Regions from separate parts of the Rossellomorea oryzaecorticis genome, predicted to be linked through region 2. Evidence: a T-box and tRNA genes for the amino acid it is inferred to sense, from the RefSeq annotation. Region 2 holds a T-box; the other holds one or more tRNA genes.
What was found. A T-box is a leader RNA that pairs with one kind of tRNA and senses whether it is charged. The one in region 2 lies ahead of ACKA06_RS12615 (valine--tRNA ligase), so its partner is inferred to be a tRNA-Val.
Positions count from the first base shown of each region.

Region 1: it has a tRNA-Val gene. The T-box ahead of ACKA06_RS12615 (valine--tRNA ligase) is inferred to sense a tRNA for this amino acid. The anticodon was not compared.

Region 1 covers NZ_JBJOSA010000028.1:26,241-33,962, reverse strand. The annotation lists gene ACKA06_RS19915 (plasmid pRiA4b ORF-3 family protein) at 1-1,054, shown strand, start outside; gene ACKA06_RS19910 (helix-turn-helix domain-containing protein) at 1,101-1,997, opposite strand; gene ACKA06_RS19905 (hypothetical protein) at 2,115-2,246, opposite strand; gene ACKA06_RS19900 (helix-turn-helix domain-containing protein) at 2,262-3,158, opposite strand; gene ACKA06_RS19895 (transposase) at 3,532-4,296, shown strand; gene ACKA06_RS19890 (hypothetical protein) at 4,411-4,848, opposite strand; tRNA gene ACKA06_RS19885 (tRNA-Val) at 5,066-5,141, shown strand; tRNA gene ACKA06_RS19880 (tRNA-Ser) at 5,252-5,344, shown strand; tRNA gene ACKA06_RS19875 (tRNA-Tyr) at 5,368-5,448, shown strand; tRNA gene ACKA06_RS19870 (tRNA-Trp) at 5,602-5,675, shown strand; tRNA gene ACKA06_RS19865 (tRNA-Gly) at 5,692-5,765, shown strand; gene ACKA06_RS19860 (ATP-binding protein) at 6,045-7,277, shown strand; gene glaH (glutarate dioxygenase GlaH) at 7,295-7,722, opposite strand, start outside.
Region 2 covers NZ_JBJOSA010000009.1:132,859-140,580, forward strand. The annotation lists gene hemL (glutamate-1-semialdehyde 2,1-aminomutase) at 1-883, shown strand, start outside; gene spoVID (stage VI sporulation protein D) at 1,308-2,570, shown strand; gene ysxE (spore coat protein YsxE) at 2,715-3,752, shown strand; gene ACKA06_RS12610 (hypothetical protein) at 3,788-3,976, opposite strand; T-box leader at 4,138-4,365, shown strand; gene ACKA06_RS12615 (valine--tRNA ligase) at 4,436-7,087, shown strand; gene ACKA06_RS12620 (bifunctional folylpolyglutamate synthase/dihydrofolate synthase) at 7,190-7,722, shown strand, end outside.

The DNA.
Region 1 (7,722 bases), on a different contig from region 2:
GGTTTCTGTAGAGAGTGATGAAGAGGAGAATCCGCTGTTTTCATGGCACGCCAACTATTTGAAGATTGGAAGGCACAAGTTTTTTGTATTTGTTAATGATATGAATCGTTACGCAATCATCCTATATGGGCTGAAAGCGAAGGAAAAGAAGAACATCAATGGGTTGATTGAGAGAGCTATTAGGGAAGTATTTCGGGATGAAGCCATCAAGGATGAGATCATCGATGACTATTTGCAGGCCTCAACTGCTTTCACTTATACAAAAACGAAGGACCGGAAGCTGGTGTCACGGTTGAATAAGGCTTGTGAAATGGTTCATTTCGGTGATAAATTCTGGGATCCGGATGAGATTGTCCAAGTGGCGATGAGCAAATGGATCAGCTCCCTGTTGGTCGGGGACGGGAAGAACAAGTATATACACCCTAATGAAGAGATGTATATGGATCTTGAGGAGTTTGCGGGTCGTCCTATTTTTGAGACGGAGGCACTGGTGTTAAAAGTCACGCTGGAGCTAGGGCAACACTCTGTCTGGAGGAGGCTCACCGTACCTGCAAATAGTACGTTTCCAAAGCTGCATGAAGTCCTTAAGACAGCTTTTTCATGGCATGGCTTACATCTCCATAACTTCGACATCTATGATAAAAGGGAGGATGGCAACTTGCCGAAAGACCGTCCAAGCCTTCACCTAGTCTGCGAGGAATCCGTCCTCTCCAGTGAAAGGGATATTCCGATGCAAATGGAAACCGGTCTAAGGGTAAAGGATTATCTGCCGTCTCAAATCATTTACACCTATGATCTTGGAGATGATTGGCGTCATGTCATTGAGGTGGAGCGCATCATTGACGAATATCGATTCAACTACCCGGTCTGCAACGACGGCGAAGGAAGCGCCCCTCCCGAAGATGTCGGCGGTGAAACAGGATACGAAAATTTCCTTGCGATCATAAACGATCCTTCCCATCCTGATTACCAGTACATGAAAGACTGGGGTAGAATGCAGGGGTATGGGGACTTTGATATTAAGGAAATCAATCGGAAATTGAAGCGGGGGTGAGCCAGGGGGGACAGGTTCCGCGACCCACTTTACCTCTAGAAATGGGTCACCGTACCTGTCCCTCCCGACCCACTATCTCTTCAATTTTGTTTTTGATAAATGATGTATAAACCTCATCGTTCTTGAGGTCGAACATATTCAGGGCTTTTTGAAAATAAGTTAGGGCTTTTTCTAGGTCATCTTGGAGTTCATAGTTGTAGCCGATCTGATAATGAAGTTCCCCGATACCCCACAGGCTTTCTTCATCAAAGCACCACTTAAGCCCTTTCCGGCAATAGGATGTGGACTCTTCATATCTTCCAAGCCGGGTCAGGATCCGGGCCTTGTTGTAATATAGGCGGGTTTTGATCGATTTATTTTGAAGTTGTCCGGTCGTTTTCATGGCTGTCTCCACCCGCTGATAATAGTCCAGGGCAGATTCATGGTGATGAAGTGAGTTATGGATCGTGCCAATGCTTGAAAGGATCTGCATTTCCCTTTCGGACATGGCTTTTTTCTCGTGGGATGTCATACTGTATGCCTGGTGCAGCAGCGACAGTGCCTGATCCGGGTCTTTCCTGACTTCATATGTATAGATCCCTTTATGCCAATAAAGGAGCTGCAGCTTGTCTTTATCTTTATAGAAAAGGGGGTTCTTTTCCTCTGCCTTGACCAGGTCGATCATCTCTTCAAATTTTCTATCGTCGCGAAGGATCTTGAACTGCTTTTCCACTTCCATGATATAATCCAGCCGCGGATTCGTTCCGATTTCAAAGAAATAATTGACGTCCACCCCAAGCTTCAAGGCAATTTGATACAAAGCAGCGGCACTCGGGTAGATATCTCCTTTTTCCATCCTGCTGATAAGTGCCTGCGTACAAATCCCTTCCGCCAAATCCCCCTGTGTAAGTCCGACTACTTTCCTCAATTCTTTCATTTTCTTGCCTATAAGGGAGTAATTCATGGTTTCGCCCCCTCCTTTTAAAATATTGGGTCGGAGGGACAGGTACCGTGACCCGCCTCCAGTAAAAGTTCAGAAGAAGCCATTATCGGCCGACAATGAAATGATTTTTAAAAATCTTCATTGTTTTTCCTGATTCTCCAATATGCTATCCTTTAATTTTTGAATATCTTTATCATACTCATCCATCAGTTTGTCGAATTCGGCGTCTTTCTTCTTGATCTCTTCAGCCAGATCACTTTTTTTGTCCACAGTCCAGCCTCCTCTTTAAGGGTTCATTTCTAGTTCATTATTAATATGCGAAATCTTCTTTTGGAGGAACACGAAATTCTTTTCACTTTGACGAAGCTCGAACATATGAAGGGCACGTTTAAAGTAAGGGAGTGCTTTTTCTAAGTCATTCACAAGTTCAAAGTTATATCCAATTTGATAGTTCAGCTCCCCGATTCCCCAGAGAAGCTCTTCCTGGATGCACCAATTGAGGGCCTTCCTGCAATAGCCGGTTGATTCATTGTAACTGCCGATGCGTGTCAGCACCCTCGAAATATTATAGAACAAGCGTGGCTTGATTGTTTTATCATGTAATTGTTCAGTCGCTTTCAGTGCTGATTCGATTTGAGTATAGTAGTCCATGGCTTTTGCATGTTCATGCAAGGAAGAATGGAATGTGCCTATGCACAATAGGATCTCCATTTCCCTTTCTGTCATAGCTTTTTTCTGGTTTGCGGTCAGGTTATAAGCCTCATCCAATATAGCAAAGGCTGCTCCCTGATCTTTCTCCACTTCAAAAGCATAAATGCCCTTATACCAGTATAGTAACTGTAATTTTTCATTATCTTTATAAAAGAGGGGATTCTTTTCTTCCACTTTTACAAGTTCCCTGATTTCATCAAATTTAAAGTTCACCCTAAGGCGTTTCAGCTGTTTTTCCACTTCTAAAACATAATCGAGCCTCGGAGTGGTGCCGATTTCAAAGAAATAATTCACATCGACACCTAACTTCACCGAGATTTGATACAAAGCAGTGGCACTGGGATAAATGTCACCCTTTTCAATCCTGCTGACAAGCGCCTGCGTGCAGATCCCTTCGGCCAGCTCTCCCTGAGTGAGCCCGACTGCCTTCCTTAGTTCCCTTACCTTCTTCCCGATAGCTGAATAATCCATATTTAATCTCCTTACAGCGTCATATCTTATTTTAGTTTATCAGAAACGGGCCATTTCGTGGGCAATAGGGGGGAGGCGTGCGTTGGGTCAACTTTGGGTCAGGGGGACAGGTACGGTGACCCACTCTTTTGGAAGGGAGCCAGGTACGGTGGCCAACTCCTGGGAAAGGGATATATCTTAAGTCAGGAAATAAGATGAAATGATCGCCATTGAATCTTTTGCTCATGGTATAATGGTAGGGATTGGAAATGCGGAGGCGTTGCAAATCTATCTCCTTCTATTTACTTCTATGATTGTGCGTGTGGGCCATTGTACCTGTCCCCCCGACCCACCCCCGACCAATACGGTCAAATAAAAATTAAGAGGTGATCCGATGACAAGACAAGCCCGGGAAAAAAGCCGGAGCGGTGTGTATCATGTTATGTTGAGAGGAATAAATAAGCAGACCATTTTCGAAGACGATGAAGATAAACGGCGATTTCTTAAAACGTTATTGAAATACAAGGAGGAAATGAATTTCGAAATCTACGGTTATTGTTTGATGGATAACCATGTCCACCTTTTATTAAAGGAGAACGAGTTCCCCGTGTCAGAAATAATCAAGAGAATCAGTGCCAGCTACGTTTACTGGTACAACACTAAATACGAACGGTGCGGACATTTATTTCAAGAAAGATTCAAAAGTGAAACAGTCGAAAACGCTTCAACCTTCCTCAGAGTACTCCGCTACATTCACCAAAACCCTTTAAAAGCAGGTATCGTCACAGACGTTTTCTTCAGCGAATGGACCAGTATCCATGAATACCTTCATAATAATAGTCTCCTCAGTACCTCCGGTGTCCTGCAACTATTTTCAAAAGACAAATCCAACGCTCTACGATTATTTAAAGAATATATGTACCAGACAAACGACCAGGAGCAATTCCTCGAAGAAACGAGGAGCGTACAAAAAACGGACCAGGAAGTTCTTGCGTGCATCAGAGCAACCGGCATAGCAAGTACCAGCATGCTGCAAAAAATGGAGAAAGAACAGCGAAATGCAATCCTTGGGCAGCTTAAACAAATAGAAGGGATATCCGCCCGCCAAATAGCCCGGGTTACGGGGATATCGCGAAGCGTCGTTCAGAGAGTAAAGTGATGGGAGGGGGGTGGTGGATGGGTCGAGGGGACAGGTACCTCGACCCATCTAAAAAAGATTATGGAAATGGGTCAGCGTACCTGTCCCTCCGACCCACACCCGAAGCTCCACCTCTTAAATCTCCGCATCCATTTCTTCCAGCAATTTCAGCATTTCATCATAGTAGCCTCTTTCAAAAATCATGACAGTTTCTACTTTGTTGTAGGGGATATATAAACTGATTCCTAACTTTCTCGAAATGGCCATATCCTCAAGGTCAATCATTTCTTCATCTAACTCAAGTAATAACTTTTTTGCCTTTTTAGCAGGCAACTTCATAAAGTGAATCCCATCTATTACTGGATCCTTGTCGTCTGTCAACTCGATGGAATCACATCTTCCATCTGTCCTGTAATAAACCAGAATCCCGGCTTTTACGTAATGATCTGAGCGCATCTCTTCATCATGTTTCCTGAAACGTTTAGGCTCTTCCTTTAATTGTACTGAAATCTCCTTAGAAGTCATATGTAATTTCAAACTGCTCACCGAAATATAAGGAATAATCTCCATCAAGCATGCCACACCCTTTAAACAAGATTGGTAGTCTATTTTATCATAATTGAGCCGGGGGACAGGTACGGTGACCCATCGGAATTGAAAGGAAAAAGTGGGGCAAGGAACCTGTCTCCCCGACCCACACCACAGATTCTTAAATTACCACAAAGACTTGACAACTCTATAAAGAATTGATAGATTAATAAAGGTCGTCACCAATAACGAAAGAATTTACGGAGGATTAGCTCAGCTGGGAGAGCATCTGCCTTACAAGCAGAGGGTCGGCGGTTCGATCCCGTCATCCTCCACCATGGATTTTTTACGAAGCGACAGCGGAGCATCACTAAGTAAAAGCTAAGCCTAGCTTTATATAGGCAGTTACAATAAGGTGCTTATTTGTTTAGTTAGCAGCCAATCATACGGAGGAATACCCAAGTCCGGCTGAAGGGATCGGTCTTGAAAACCGACAGGGGTGTTAAAGCCCGCGGGGGTTCGAATCCCTCTTCCTCCGCCATATTTATTTTTTCTCATAATCATGGAGGGGTAGCGAAGTGGCTAAACGCGGCGGACTGTAAATCCGCTCCTTCGGGTTCGGCAGTTCGAATCTGCCCCCCTCCATATAGCTTTTTTACGAAGCGTTTGCGGAGTAAAAGAAGCTTACTTAAAATTTACGGAGCGACAGCGGAGTGAAAAGAAGCATCCTTAACCTTTGCACATCGGAAGCGGAGCATACGCTCAGAGCGAACTGCGTAAAATGCACACTTACATCACAGGGGCATAGTTTAACGGTAGAACGAAGGTCTCCAAAACCTTTGGTGTGGGTTCGATTCCTACTGCCCCTGCCAATTTACAAATTTATAAGCGGGTGTAGTTTAATGGTAAAACCTCAGCCTTCCAAGCTGATGTCGTGGGTTCGATTCCCATCACCCGCTCCACTAAGTAATTAAAAGCCAGTTCTTGTGCTGCCTCTAATGCGAGGAAGTAGAAGAATTGGCTTTTTGTGTTTTTAGATTCATTCTGATTTGTATATATTAAACGCTGTTAAGAAGTGAAAAGTTTGTTATTAGAGCCACGGTACCTGTCCCCCCGACCCACCACCACCCCGCCACCAATCCACTCCGCTCACCATTGACTAATCCCCATTTTTGTAAGATAGTTACTATGAATGTAATAGTTTGGGAGTTAATGGTGGACTCCAGCAGGGGAAGTGGATGATGAAGGAATTACAACAGAGGTTATACAAAAGGAATTATTATTTTATTATAGCTGCCATCATCTTATTGATGGTGATGGGTGTAGTAGTTAATAATACAATAAATTTTCGTTATATCATACATGCATTCATGGTCTTGGTGGTTTCACTATGCCTGTTACTGTATCCACGGTATGAGAATGCGTTTATGAGGTATATAACGGTGTTTGCATCGACTGCTTATCTATACGGCTTGTTTTATTTGTATCCAGAAACGTGGTCCGGCTTTGTGTTGTTATGCTTTGTACCTGCGTTGTCCATTTTATTTTTTGATCGCACTCTTTTTTATTTTTCATTAATCACTAATACAGTATTGATAGGATTCACTTTCACTTATATATCCATTTTTGATCAGGGGAAAGCCTATTCGTACGTATACACTGATATGACCGGGAATATAGTGAACTTCCTTGCGACGCAAATCATCCTTTTTTATGTGTTTCATCTGTCGAGTGTCAGGATTCAAAAGCAGCGAATGTACTATGAGCAGGTTCAGCAAGCTGAACGGTTGAAGACGACAGGGCAGATGGCGGCAGCGGTTGCTCATGAAATCAGGAATCCGCTCACTGTGGTGAAGGGTTTTTTACAGTATTATCAGGAGAATCCTGACTTGAATCAGAGCTACAAGCGGAATTTTTCCTTGATGATTGACGAGCTTCATTCAGCTGAACATGTTATTTCTCAATTCCTATCCATAGCCAAACCCGATGAGGAGAAGATGGCATCTTCTGTAGAGATGGACATCATTTTACATGATGTCACGGAATTATTGGTGAGTTACGGGCTGCGCAGCAGTACAAGCATTGAACTGAAGGTGGAGGAAGGATGCATGGTGAAGGCCAATCCGATTGAGTTGAAGCAGCTTTTTATCAACCTTATCAAAAACGCAATCGAAGCCTCTCCTCCTAATGGGGTTATTTCCGTAAAGGTGAAAAAACAAAAAAATGAAGTGAAAATCCTTGTAATCGATGAGGGAAGGGGAATGACAAGGGACGAAGTGGATGCCCTGGGGACACCTTTCTATTCATTGAAAAGCAAGGGCACAGGTCTCGGATTAATGATCTGCTTCAATATTGTAGAAAAATATAATGGGAAGATCCGTTTTGAAAGTTCTCAAGGAGAAGGAACTACAGCTCACGTTACATTTCCCTTGAACACAGAGAAAGGCCCGTCCTTCACCGCTGAAAAGCAGTGAGGGACGGGCCTTCACAATTATTTAGAAAACTGCCCCCTCTGCCTCAACAGCTCCCGGTTCAGCTCTGGATTCTTCTCAAACGCCGCACGGCCATGGAGCCAGAAGAGGTTGTTCAGGACGACGAGGTCGCCTACTGGGAGTTTCAGTTCGATCAGGCTAGGATCGTTTTCCATAGAATGAGAGAGTTCTTTCAGGTACTTCGCTTCATCGATTTTTTCCGGATATACGAACTGATCGATGAAGCAGATGCAAGGCTTGTTGTTGTCGAGGAAGAACGTGGCTCTTTGTACTTCCTGGCTGACATTTTTACTTGCCGGCGCCTTGTACGTGAACTTATGGGAAGCGAGCGGGTTATTCGAGAATCTGTCGAGCTCATTCCAGTCGTCAAGGTGAAGCAAGCGGGATTCCCCTCCGACGGCATTCTCCTCTTTCATCTTCATCATCA
Region 2 (7,722 bases):
AATCATCAAGTTCGAAGGCTGCTACCATGGACACGGGGATTCCCTCTTGATTAAAGCGGGATCGGGAGTGGCGACACTCGGACTGCCCGACAGCCCGGGAGTGCCTGAAGGAGTCGCAAAAAATACGATCACCGTCCCATACAACGACCTTGAAAGCATCCGTTATGCATTCGAACAATATGGCGATGATATTGCCGGTGTGATCGTTGAACCGGTTGCAGGGAATATGGGAGTCGTCCCTCCTCAACCGGGATTCCTTGAAGGTCTTCGTGAAATCACCGAACAAAACGGTTCCCTGCTGATTTTCGATGAAGTCATGACAGGATTCCGCGTAGGATACGGTTGTGCGCAAGGATATTTCAATGTGACTCCTGACCTGACCTGCCTGGGGAAAGTGATTGGCGGAGGCTTGCCTGTAGGGGCTTACGGCGGTAAAGCCGAGATTATGGAAAGGATCGCTCCGAGCGGCCCGATCTATCAAGCGGGAACCCTGTCAGGTAATCCGCTGGCAATGACGGCCGGTTATGAGACACTCAGCCAATTGACGCCTGAGAGCTATGAAGAATTCGGCCGCAAAGCCGACCTTCTTGAGGATGGCTTGAAGAGAGCCGCAGAGAAACACGGCATCCCTCATACCATTAACCGTGCAGGCTCCATGGTCGGACTTTTCTTCACGAACGAAGAAGTCAAGAATTACGAAGGGGCAAAATCCTCTGACTTAGAAATGTTCGCTCAGTATTACCGCGAGATGGCAAACGAAGGAGTATTCCTGCCGCCTTCCCAATTCGAAGGACTATTCCTATCCACTGCCCACAGCGACGAAGACATCACCAACACAATCAATGCAGCAGAAAAAGCATTTGAGAAAATTAGTAAGCAGTAATGATATGAGAAAGCCGGCCTTTTTTAAGAAGGTCGGCTTTTTGATTTAAGACAACGAACAGAAAAGATGGAGTAAGCCACTATGAAAAATATTATTTGAATGATTTTTACATGAATGAAATGGCTTTGTTTGTAAATGGACTATCCAGGTATTGATTGGAGTGCATGACGAAGACTCCTGCGGGAAGAGTAGCCAATGTGAGACCCCGCAGGAACGGAGTGACGAGGAGGCTCACGGGCTACCCGCGGAAAGCGAAGTCATGCACGGAAATCAATACCGAAATTCAAAGCAAACTCAATGTAATGAAGACACTCAATTTTTTAAAACTTCTACTTCTCTATCATATTTCTCCTTTACGTTTCATAAAGTGATAATGACATTGTCATATATTTCTTAGGTTTGGAACTTGAAAGGAGGAATTTCTTTGTCACAAGATCAACAATCGTGCCTGCGATTTTCTTTGGAAGAATCAATTTGGTTCAAAAAAGGACAGGAAGTTGAAGAACTGCTATCCATCTCCTTAGATCCACATATAACGATACAAGAACAAGAACAATATGTACTCATCCGGGGGACCCTGGATCTTTCAGGTGAATATCTGCCTACAACACTGCGGGATGAAGAAGGTGTAGACGAATTTGAAGCGAGCGGTAAATTCGTTCAGATCGTTGAAAAAAGGGAAAAAGGGGAGAATGAGTTTGTCCACCGATTCCCGGTCGATGTCACCATCCCTAAAAACAGAATTGCCAATTTAGGGGAAATTGATGTGTTCGTCGAGTCATTCGACTACGTTGTGCCTGAAAATGCCTGCTTGAAATTGAATGCCGATTTGACCATTACCGGAATATACGGAGAGCAGCAGACCCATACACCTCTTGAAGTGGAATACAAGGAGGAGGAACTTTACGCCCCGCTCCATCGTTCAACGGCTTTTGCAGATGCTCCTGCAGAGGAAGCGGAAGCTGAAGCTGAAGCTGAAGCGGAAAGCCCCCAATACTATGACCGGGATAATGATGAATCATATGATCAGGAAGAGGTACATGTCTCATATGGGGAAGATGCCGATCAAGACGACCATGGCTATGAAAACACTGAAGTTGAATCAGCAGATGACATCAGTGAATCCCCTGAAGATGATTATCAGCCGTTCACCCTTGAAGGGAGAACACCGCCTGCTGAGGAAGAAGACGAGATTCCTGTCCATATCCAGTACGATTCCCACTCTGCACAGGAAGAGAGCTACTTCAGGAAGGAGAATGTGTTTGAACTTCCAGAACATGAATTGAGTGAATCCTCTCAGGAGCAGGAAGTCCCTCAGCCACAGCCTGCCAGTGAACAAATGAATATGCAGAAGCAGGAGCCAGTTCAAGAAGTGGAAGAGGAAGAAGAATCCTCTTCGATGGAAGAAGAAGTGGAGGAAGAGCCGACTGCGAAGAAGAAAAAAGTCAAAGGAAAGAAATATGAATCGATTTCATTGACTGATTTCTTCGCCCGCAAAGAAGAGGAACGTGCCGCGATGCTTAGGGTGTGCATAGTACAAGAAGGGGAAACGCTCGACCAGATCGCAGAAAAATATGATTTGACCATTGCCCAGCTGCTGCGGGTCAATCATCTGGAAGCGAACCAGGATGTTTACAGCGGCCAGGTTCTTTACATCCCGAATGAAGATCCGGTGTTCAAGGCATAACAGAAGAGCAGAACGATAAAATACGGCGTTGTATCAGGACTGACACCAATTTACTGGGGACAGTCCGTTTTTTTCTTTAGGCATTGCGGGTGGAATGGACATACAAAATTTAAAGGTGTCCATATAAAGGAGGTGCAAAAAATCATGCAGACGATCGACCATTTAAAACCTGTTCTTCAGCCTTACGGGGTAGAACCTTTTTTCGTTGAAGACACGGGGAAAGTCAGCAAAGTGTACTCAAATAAGGGAACGCTCGCTGTAAAGCATATCTCCGCCCAGACGGGGGTGGACTTCGTCCGGAACGTCCAAACCCTTTTCCAGCGGGGGTATAACCGGATTGTTCCCATCTATCCGACCATGGATGGACGTTATGCAGTCTGGCACGACGGTGAACTGTACTATGTAATGCCCTGGCTGAATAATCAGGATAAGGAAGACCGGTTTGAAAGGCATCAAAAGCTCTTCCGCGAACTTGCCAGGCTCCATACGATTTCTTCACAAGATGTCAAAATCAATAAAGAAGAAAGGGAAACTCACTACGAACAGCTTACTGCCAGGTGGGAAAAGGAGCAGCAGTTCCTCGATGAATACGTGGAAGAATGTGAAAAAACAACGTATATGTCGCCGTTTCAATATCACTTTTGTATGTATTATAAGGATGCATCACAAGCATTGAAATTTTCACGGAATAAACTCGACGAATGGTATGAAAGCACAAAAGACCTTGAAAAAGTGAGGACGGTCATCATCCATGGCAAATTATCGACCGAACATTTCCTCTATGATGACAGGGGTCTTGGGTATTTCAATAACTTCGAAGGGTCAAAGGTGGCCTCTCCTTTTCATGATCTGCTTCCGTTCCTGTCAAGAACCTTGAAGACCTACCCAAAGTATTTTGATGAGTGTGTGGAGTGGCTGGAAACGTATTTTCAGCATTTTACTGCCCGTACAGAAGAAAAGCTGCTGTTCATGTGTTACTTAGCCTATCCCAGCTCATTGATCGCGATGGCTGAAAAATATTTTCACACGCCGAAAGCGAAAAGGAACGAGCGTAAAGCGGTGAGAAAATTGCAGCGGCACTACTGGCTGTTGAAAAATACCGAATATGTGGTCATGCGCCTCGACGAAATCGAACGCAAGAAAAAAGAAGAAGCGGAAGCCGCGGCAGAGGCCGAGACATAAAAAAAGGACTGGCGAACGCCATGTTTCGTCAGTCCTTAAATCCAATCATAGTAAATGGCAAGGCCGATTCCGATAAACAGGGTCAATAAAAGGACATCGAAAGTGGTCGGAAGCAGAATCGTGCGGATTGCTTGAAAGATGGTAAAAGGAACGATGAACTGTTTACAGATCAGCCGCGCGTTGCCCATCCACTTCTGCAGGGTATATTGATTGAATTTCTTCATGGTTGTCACTCACTCTCCTGGGTGTATTCACTACTTTATCTTATGATTTCTGTCGGGAAGGGTGCGAAAAGCATTTTAAAGAGAATATTTTTTATGAAAATGGGCGATAATGATTGACGAAAGTTCAATGAATCCTATACTATAATGATTACATAAATATTTTAAAAGCGTTGAACAGGAAGAGTACATTGCCCCCCGCTTTCAGAGAGGAAAATCGTTTGCTGAGAGATTTTCCAAGCGAAGACGATGGAAGGTCGCCTGCAGAGCTGTTTCCATGAAAACAGTAGTGGAAACCGGTTAAAAGCCGTTATTGTTCATTGAGAGTTCAGGAGACAGTATGACTTCTGAGAAAAAAGGTGGTACCGCGAAACGAATCCTTCGTCCTTTTACAGGGCGAAGGATTTTTTGTGTTCAAAAAAATGCTTTTAGATGACCTACAAGCTAAAAGGAGGATATACAATGGAAACTCAAGATCAATTGTCGATGCCGACGAAATATGATCCCAACGCCATTGAGCAGGGAAGATACAAGTGGTGGCTGGATGGGAAGTTTTTTGAAGCGAAAGGTGAAAAGGAAAAGGAACCGTACTCAATCGTCATCCCTCCGCCGAACGTAACAGGGAAGCTCCATCTCGGCCATGCCTGGGATACCACACTTCAAGATATCCTGACAAGAATGAAGCGCATGCAGGGCTACGATGTCCTATGGCTTCCGGGAATGGACCATGCAGGGATCGCTACACAGGCAAAGGTGGACGAAAAGCTTCGCAGCCAGGGTATTTCACGTCATGACCTTGGCCGTGAGAAGTTCGTTGAAGAAACATGGAGTTGGAAAGAAGAGTACGCGGAGCACATCCGAAAGCAATGGTCGAAAATCGGCCTGGGGCTTGATTACAGCCGCGAACGTTTTACGCTGGATGAAGGCTTATCTGATGCCGTTCAAAAGGTATTCATCGACCTTTATAACAAAGGTTTGATTTACCGCGGTGAATACATCATTAACTGGGATCCCGCGACGAAGACCGCTTTATCCGATATCGAGGTTATCCACCAGGATGTACAGGGTGCGTTCTATCATATGAAGTATCCGTTATCGGATGGAAGCGGACATATTGAAATCGCGACAACACGTCCTGAAACGATGCTCGGTGATACGGCTGTTGCCGTCCATCCGGAAGACGACCGATACAAGCATCTGATTGGTAAAACGGTCATCCTCCCAATCGTCGGACGCGAAATCCCGATTGTCGGGGACGATTATGTGGATATGGAATTCGGTTCAGGGGCGGTTAAAATCACGCCTGCCCACGATCCAAATGACTTCGAAATCGGAAACCGCCACAATCTTGAACGCATCCTTGTGATGAATGAAGACGGCAGCATGAATGAAAAGGCAGACAAATACAACGGCATGGACCGCTTTGATTGCCGCAAACAGATCGTCAAGGACCTTCAGGAATCTGGCGTACTGTTCAAAATTGAAGAGCATATGCACTCAGTAGGACACTCCGAGCGAAGCGGAGCGGTAGTTGAGCCGTATCTATCGACTCAATGGTTCGTCAAGATGGATCCACTCGCTCAGGAAGCAGTCAAGCTGCAGGATAAAGAAGGGGAAAAAGTGAATTTTGTACCCGACCGTTTCGAGACTTCATATATGCGCTGGATGGAAAATACCCGCGATTGGTGTATTTCCCGTCAATTATGGTGGGGACACAGAATCCCGGCATGGTATCAAAAGGAAACCGGTGAAGTATATGTAGGAAACGAAGCACCGGCAGACAGTGAAAACTGGACCCAGGAAGACGACGTCCTCGATACCTGGTTCAGTTCAGCACTGTGGCCGTTCTCAACAATGGGCTGGCCGGATACGGAAGCGGAAGATTTCAAAAGATATTATCCGACGAACACGCTCGTAACTGGCTACGATATCATCGGGTTCTGGGTATCGCGCATGATTTTCCAAGGACTTGAGTTCACCGGTGAACGTCCATTCAAAGATGTCCTCATCCACGGTCTTGTCCGTGCAGAAGACGGACGAAAGATGAGTAAATCGCTCGGCAATGGAGTCGATCCGATGGATGTCATCGAGAAATATGGTGCCGATTCACTTCGTTACTTCTTATCCACAGGCAGTTCACCTGGTCAAGATCTGCGTTTCTCATTCGAGAAAGTGGAATCCGTTTGGAACTTTGCCAATAAAATCTGGAATGCATCCCGTTTTGCACTGATGAATATGGATGGCATGACCTATGAAGAAATCGATCTCAGCGGTGAAAAATCCGTTGCCGACAAATGGATCCTTACACGCCTGAACGAAACGATCGAGAGTGTAACCCGCCTTGCCGACCGCTATGAATTCGGCGAAGTCGGAAGAATCCTTTACAACTTCATCTGGGATGATTTCTGTGACTGGTATATCGAAATGGCAAAGCTTCCTTTATACGGGGAAGACGAAGCGGCGAAGAAAACAACACGCTCCATCCTGGCGTACGTTCTCGACAACACAATGCGACTTCTGCATCCGTTCATGCCGTTTATTACCGAGGAAATATGGCAGAACCTGCCGCATAAAGGCGAATCGATCACAGTTGCAGCCTGGCCGGAAGTAAACAAGGACCTGACGGATGCCGGTACAGCAGAAGAGATGAAGCTCCTTGTGGAAATCATCCGTGCCGTCCGGAATGTACGTGCCGAAGTGAACACGCCGATGAGCAAGCAGATCAAGCTGATCCTGAAAGCGAAGGATGAGAAGGTCCTGAACATCCTGGATAAGAATAAAGGATACATCGAGCGTTTCTGTAACCCTGAGCAATTGGATATGGGCACGGATATCACTCCGCCGGAAAAAGCGATGACCGCGGTTGCTACCGGAGTGGAATTATTCCTTCCGCTTCAAGGTCTCATCAACATCGATGAAGAAATCGCCCGCCTTGAAAAAGAACTTGAGAAATGGACAAAAGAAGTGTCACGTGTCCAAGGCAAGCTGAATAACGAAAAGTTTGTCAGCAAAGCCCCTCAAAAAGTAGTTGACGAAGAGAAAGCCAAAGAAAAAGATTACCTCGAAAAACAGGCAACAGTCAAAGCAAGAATCAAGGAATTGAAAACCGTATAAATTTTGAAAATGGCTTGGGAGCAGAAGTCTAATTGTACAGGGAAGCACCCCTAAAGCAGCTAGGCTTCCCCCGGCCTTTTTTTGATGGGAGTGAAATCACATATGTATACATATGAGGAAGCGGTCGGGTGGATTCATGCAAGATTGAGACTCGGGATAAAGCCCGGTCTTCAACGAATGCACCACTTATTAAAAGAACTTGGGAATCCTCATGAGAAATTAAAGAGCGTCCATATCGGAGGGACGAACGGGAAGGGATCGACAGTCACCTATCTTCGGAATATTCTTCAGGATGCAGGTTATACAGTCGGAACGTTCACATCCCCTTATTTTGAACGGTTCAATGAGCGTATCTCTGTAAACGGGATTCCCATTCCTGACGAAGAGCTCGTAACGCTTGTGTCCCTCGTCAAACCGATTGCAGAAGGAATGGCTGACAGTGAGTGGGGTGAACCATCCGAATTTGAAGTCATCACGGCGATGAGTATGGTTTATTTTGCGGAAACGGTCAAACCCGATATCGTTTTATTTGAGGTAGGGCTTGGAGGCAGGCTCGATTCAACGAACGTGATCACACCGCTCGTTTCAGTGATCACGAGCATCGGAATGGATCATATGAACTTCCTAGGGGATAC